3 regions of the Citrobacter sp. Marseille-Q6884 genome follow, and region 1 is predicted to be linked to each of the others. Evidence: predicted binding sites of a transcription regulator. Region 1 holds the regulator's gene; each other region holds the start of a gene.
The links. The regulator CRP, encoded in region 1, controls carbon source genes, mostly activating them, when cyclic AMP is high. The targets are predictions, from matches to a motif close to ATGTGANNNNNNTCACAT.
Positions count from the first base shown of each region.

Region 1 (2,206 bases):
AAGCGGTGATACAAAATGTCATCAGCCAGCACGCGAAGGCGAGCGGCGACGGTTCGCGCATTCCAGCGAATCACCTGTTCCGCATGGCTGCGCTCGACCAGTTTTTGTACCTCTTCCGGCTGGTGAAGACTGACTGAGATATGCTCCTGCAAATCCAGCGCTTCCTGAAAAGCCCGCAGCAGACGTTTGTATTCGTTGTTATGGTGCGCTGAAAGCATGTGCATTTGCTGATAGCACTGGGTAATGAGATCCACCGCTTTCTGTTGACGGACCAGCAACGGGGGCAGGGCTTTTTCAGGATCAATGTGCTGGGTCAGCAGACTGTATTTTGCTTCACAGTAATCGGCCAGTTCCCGGTACAGCAGGCTGAGGGATTCACGCAGCGGTTGCTCACGCCACAACCAAAACCAGAACCAATTGAACAGGCCGTACCACAATGTACCCAGCGCATAGATGAGCAAGGGCTCCCAGACGGGCATGTTTCCTGCCAGACTCAGCGTGAAAATCGCGGCAATCAGCGAGGCCGGCAACAGTCGCGCATGCAGCGGACTTAATTCTGCGGTAACGCCGAGAATGAGCGTCAGGCCGGTAAGGATTAGCGGTAGCGGAATTTCCTGCGCCAGCAGCAATTGCATGACCAAACTGCAGCCAGCAAACAGCGATGCGCCAATAATCAGGCGTTTGAAAAAACGCTTATGCGGTGTATCAAGACCGGCAATGTTGCAACAGGCGGGGACGAGGGAAAAGAGGAGCCCCAGATGAAGCTGACCAATGATAAGACCGACAGCCACAGGTAAACACAGCACCAGTGTTTGTCGTAGTGCGTAGTTGATTTCGGGGTGATAGATCAGTCTTCGCCACATCGGTGTAAACAAAAATGGCGCATTACGTGGTAACGCGCCATTACGATGGGATTAACGCGTGCCGTAGACGACGATGGTCTTACCGTGCGCGGAGATCAGATTCTGATCTTCCAGCATCTTCAGGATGCGACCAACGGTTTCACGGGAACAACCTACAATCTGGCCAATTTCCTGACGGGTGATTTTGATCTGCATACCGTCCGGGTGGGTCATCGCATCAGGTTGTTTCGCCAGATTCAACAGCGTCTGAGCGATACGACCGGTAACGTCCAGGAAGGCAAGGTTGCCCACTTTTTCGGACGTGACTTGCAGACGACGAGCCATCTGAGATGACAGGCGCATCAGAATATCCGGGTTCACCTGGATTAATTGGCGAAATTTTTTGTATGAAATTTCAGCGACTTCACATGCGGTTTTAGCGCGAACCCAGGCACTACGTTCCTGGCCTTCTTCAAACAGGCCCAGTTCACCAATAAAATCGCCCTGATTCAGATAAGAGAGGATCATTTCCTTTCCTTCTTCATCTTTAATCAGTACTGCCACTGAGCCTTTAACGATGTAATACAACGTTTCCGCTTTTTCACCCTGGTGAATCAGCGTGCTCTTCGATGGGTACTTATGAATATGGCAATGAGACAAGAACCATTCGAGAGTCGGGTCTGTTTGCGGTTTGCCAAGCACCATGCGCGGTTATCCTCTGTTATAAGCTGTCTCCAGAGCCAGAAAACGACGCTGCCTCTGGGTTGCCAAAATGTGCTTCCCGCTACCTGGGAAGGGGGCTGCTAAAAAGAATGCTGCAGCCTGTAATGTGATGTCCTCTGCATACATGCAGTACGTCTATGTATTACTGTAGCATCCTGACTGTTTTAGCATAGCTTTCGCCGTGTGTCTCCTGGTGTCTCGCTTCAGCATGACGCAGGTCGCCTTCCGTTGCGAGAATTGTTATGTGCGCGTAATCTGTCAGGAAAATTGAAACATTGGAGTTACGAAATATGCAAGCGCGTGTAAAGTGGGTTGAGGGGTTAACCTTCCTCGGTGAGTCCGCCTCAGGCCACCAAATTTTGATGGACGGTAACTCCGGTGATAAAGCGCCGAGCCCGATGGAAATGGTATTAATGGCTGCGGGTGGGTGTAGCGCGATTGATGTAGTGTCGATCCTGCAAAAAGGCCGCCAGGACGTGACCAACTGCGAAGTGAAGCTCACCTCTGAGCGCCGTGAAGAGGCGCCGCGTCTGTTCACTCATATCAATCTGCATTTCATCGTCACGGGCAATGATCTGAAAGACGCTTCTGTGTCTCGTGCCGTTGACCTTTCTGCGGAGAAATATTGCTCCGTCGCGCTG
Region 1 is NZ_CAMDRE010000001.1:775,852-778,057, reverse strand. It holds gene N7268_RS03805 (YccS/YhfK family putative transporter) at 1-863, opposite strand, end outside; gene crp (cAMP-activated global transcriptional regulator CRP) at 915-1,547, opposite strand; gene N7268_RS03795 (OsmC family protein) at 1,856-2,206, shown strand, end outside.

Region 2 (2,206 bases), 870 kb from region 1:
CGGCGATTACTCGCGCGGTGCGGCTGGCTTCTGGGTCGAAAACGGCGAAATTCAGTATCCGGTGAGTGAAATTACCATCGCCGGTAACTTAAAAGAGATGTGGCGCAATATCGTGACCGTGGGTAACGATATTGAAACACGCAGTAATATACAGTGTGGTTCTGTACTGTTACCGGAGATGAAAATCGCCGGACAGTGATACCCGTCATTCTTCACGCTGCAGCGCGAAGGGCTGAGGGTATCTGGCGTTATTTTTTAATAATAAAAAGGAAGTGAGCAATGCGTAAACACCTGTTAGCGATCGTCGCGGCTTCAACGCTGGTTCTTGGCTCTTCTGCGTTTGCAGCCGATCTCGAAGATGATATGGGGATCCTCAACGACAACCTGAAAATCGTCGAAAAAACGGATAATGCGACTGAACTCAAAGGCGCGTTAACCAAAATGCGTGCAGCCGCGCTGGATGCCCAAAAGGGAACACCCCCGAAGCTGGAAAGCAAATCCCCGGACAGCCCGGAGATGAAAGATTTCCGCCACGGTTTTGACACCCTGATCGGTCAGATTGACGGCGCGCTAAAACTGGCGAACGAAGGCAAGGTCAAAGAGGCGAAAGCCGCAGCGGAAGAGTTGAAAACGACCCGCAACGCATACCATAAGAAGTACCGTTAATTTATTTATCCGGCCTACGTAACCTGTAGGCCGGATAATACGCAGCCCCACCCGCACAATTTCCCCATAAGTAAACGTTATACCCATCACATTTTTTCGTTTTCATCATCCTTTTATTGTTCGTCTTCAACGCTGTTTTCCGTGTTCCTCTTGCGAGCTCAATCACATTCTTCCAGCGATAAATCGTGGATCCGGCGCTTTTTGAGGCACAGATCACTATCGCTGCATCCCTTTCCACTTCGAAGTGGAAAACAACTCGCTACAAACTTTTAACCTTCGTCGCTAATTTATCGACAGAGCCATTAGCGGGGTAAGACGAGTGAATAACGGAGCTGTAATGAATGAGATGGGGGAGTCGGCGGCACTGGCCGACCGCATGCTGGCGCAGGTGTATGCCTTGCTGCGTGAACGCCACATCATTCCCAACGCGGTACAGGAACAAATGCTGACATCGCATGTACGCGCCATGGCTCATCGCTCGGTGACGGGCGAGCCTTTGCCAGACGTCGATGCCAGCTTATTTGATGAAATTTCAGCCGAATCAATGGCGCTTGCCCGCGATGTCGTCGCGGCGTTTGGCAATCTTCCTGAGGAAGAAGCCTGGCTGCTGTCGGTGCATTTCGAAGTCGCAAAAGACAACCTTTAAGGAGCAAAAGATGGAACAAATTACGGTAGTGATTGGCGATCGTCTGGGTAAAGGTCAGAAAGTGGCAGCCGGCGTCGAAAAAGCGGGTGGCCGCGCGGTGGTGGTGCCGGGTGTGGCGGCGGATATGAAGTTAGGTGACGTCATGAAAGCGGAAAACGCCACCTTCGGCATCTCGTTTTGCGGCAGCGGCGGCGCGGGCGCCATTACTGCGCAGACCAAACATGGCTACAAAGCGAAATACGGCATGCGCTCGGTTGATGAGGGCGTAACCGCCATCAATGAAGGCTGCAATGTGCTGGGATTCGGCTTTATGGATAAAGAAGAACTCGGTGAGCGCCTGGTGCAGGCCTGGCAAAAGAAACACGGCGCGTAAGTATGAAAGAGCAATTCACCACGACGGTGAGAGTGACTGGTAAAGGCGACGCTAAAGCCCGCGCGTTTGCCGATGCCCTGAACCATGTTCAGGCCGCGGTGATGAAGGCGTCACCGCATATTTTACTGCGTATTGAGCCACAGGATGTGCAGGTTGTTCAAGCGCGTGAAACGGTGCGAAAGGAGGCCTTTTTATTCTTCTTTTTGCGCCGGGAGCGACGCACGTTCAGCGTAGAGCTGGATGTGACCGTCAACGTGACTGCCATTAATCTCGACAAAGTGGATTTCGTCACGCAACGCTGATTCACTACTAAAAGGCATAAATATGTTCCTGATAATATTAATAAAATCGCTCATCATCGGCGCGCTGGTAGGCGTCGGTGTTGGCGCTGGGGCTGCACGCATGTTTCATGCGCCTACCACTCAAGGGATGGGCGCGTTTCGTACTCTGGGGGAACTGAATTCCTGTGAAGGGGATCCGGCTTCTCACTTCTCGTTTGGCCTGGGCTTCTTCTTTAACGC
Region 2 is NZ_CAMDRE010000001.1:1,647,931-1,650,136, forward strand. It holds gene pmbA (metalloprotease PmbA) at 1-199, shown strand, start outside; gene cybC (cytochrome b562) at 280-666, shown strand; gene N7268_RS07825 (glycine dehydrogenase) at 1,004-1,312, shown strand; gene N7268_RS07830 (SFCGS family glycine-rich protein) at 1,323-1,685, shown strand; gene N7268_RS07835 (DUF4312 family protein) at 1,688-1,987, shown strand; gene N7268_RS07840 (DUF4311 domain-containing protein) at 2,010-2,206, shown strand, end outside.
Region 2: N7268_RS07825 (glycine dehydrogenase) is a predicted target of CRP. The motif match lies at 817-834, and genes of this name have one in related genera.

Region 3 (2,206 bases), on a different contig from region 1:
TTCGCCAGCTCTTCTTTAAAGTTATCGCGGGTGATCAACACCACATCCGTCACTTCCGTAAAGACTGGCGGTTCCGCGCCTTTGGTCACCCAGTTGTAGAGCATTTCGCTGGATTTGTAGCCGTGAACGTCCGGGCTTGGCAACAATGAACCATAAAATCCGGTCGCTTCACCTTTCGACAGTTCGCTCACCGCATCAACGCCGTTAATGCCGATACCAATCACGTTAGGTGCTTTAAAGCCCTGACCTTCCGTCGCGCGAACGCCACCCAGTACGGTGTTGTCGTTCATGCCGACAATCAGCCAGTGTTTCACTTCAGGATGCTGAACCAGCATGGAGTTTGCGGCGTCGAATGCGCCGGGGATGTCATTCGATTTGGTAGGTACCTGGTAGATCTGTTTTTCCGGGAAGCCTGCAGCTTTCAGCGCGGCCATTGAACCTGACGTGCGGCGGCGCGCGGTATCCAGTTCATTCGCGGTGATGGCCATGACGGCGGTGGATTTCACATCCCAGCCGCGCTTCTGCATTTCGTTGTACAGCTCTTGTCCCTGGCGCTCACCAATTTTGGTCGCAGCCATCATCACCAGCGGCACGGTATCCATCGGTTTACCTTTGGCATTGGCGAACTGGTCATCCACGGCGATAACCTTCATGTCGTAGCCACGTGCCTTGGCCATAATGGCAGGCCCGAGTTTCGGATCCGGCGTACAGATAACAAACCCTTTCGCCCCGCTTGCCGCCAGGCTGTCGATGGCATTAAGGGTTTTCTCTCCGTCCGGCACCGCAATTTTAATCACTTCAAAACCAAGATCTTTGCCCGCTTTATCCGCAAACTTCCACTCTGTCTGGAACCACGGCTCCTCCGGTTGTTTGACCAGGAAACCGAGCTTCATGGATTCAGCAATAGCGGATTGTGACATAACCGCGGCCAGACCGATGGCCGCCAACGCTTTAGTGAATTTGTGCATGGTTAACTCCAGCTTTAACGTTCTTTTATGTAGGGTAATATCAGACTATTTTTTGTAATTCGGACGTAAAACAAGGCATTACCTTTTATTGATAAGATCAACGCCAGTGCTGGAGTAGTTGTAGCGGGAAATTGATTCTCCATAAGAGAGCGGCATCACACCACAGAATTACAGTAATTGCGTACATAAATTCAGTGGGAAATGACATAAAAAAGCAGCATTTTTTTGGCGCAGAAAACGGGATATAGCAGATTAATCCATAAGGTCAGCCAGTGCGTCCTTGTCCCCGAATTCCGCAACATTGACATATTCACTGTCCGTCACCTTTTTCTCACATTCATCTCAGCACCACACGTCGGGTTATTCAGATAAACCCAACATGAAATACCAAATTATTACGGCGGGTTGATTTTTGGAATTCTGCAAAACTGATCTGGCGCAAAAATGAAATTAATACCCTGACGTTAAAATCACGTTTCGCACAGGAAATTTACCATTAAATGCATTAATATCAGCACATTAAATAAAATCCCATTATTTATCTCACCGCGAAAACGAATATAACGGCATGACAATATGTAAAAAAACATAAATACGAAGATTTAAGGATTTTCTTATACCCATACTGGCGTTATGCTTATTTTCGACAGGCAACGTATTGCCTCTTGGATCACATAAAGGACCGGCGGAACGGATTTATTCTGCTAACAGTATTACATGTACGTCGATGTGAAGTGCAACGACAGCCCGTTGTACTGGCGTGAGTGACGTACATCCTCCTTTCTGGAAATAAGGATATTGATATGGCTGCAGTTGGAATTGTTCACAAACTGAACACGCAAATGAACCTCGAGTTTTATGCGTCGAATCTCTACCTTCACCTCAGCGAATGGTGCTACGAGCACAGTCTGACAGGCACCGCGACGTTTCTGCGCACGCAGGCTCAAAGTAACGTCACGCAAATGATGCGCGTCTTTAATTTTATGAAAAACGCGGGGGCAAACCCTATCGTTAAAGCCATTGATGTGCCCGGCGATGAACTGACGTCTCTGGAAGAATTATTTCAGAAAACGCTGGATGAATATCAGCAGCGTTCCAGAACGTTGTCGCGCTTAGCAGACGAAGCAGAAGCATTAAACGATGCGCCTACCATTGATTTTCTTCACGAACTGGAAAAAGAACAGCAGCAGGATGGCGTGCTGTTACAAACGATCCTTGATGAAGTGCGCAGCGCCAAA
Region 3 is NZ_CAMDRE010000002.1:855,082-857,287, reverse strand. It holds gene N7268_RS19345 (arabinose ABC transporter substrate-binding protein) at 1-968, opposite strand, end outside; gene N7268_RS19340 (non-heme ferritin-like protein) at 1,772-2,206, shown strand, end outside.
Region 3: N7268_RS19345 (arabinose ABC transporter substrate-binding protein) is a predicted target of CRP. The motif match lies at 1,112-1,129, and genes of this name have one in related genera.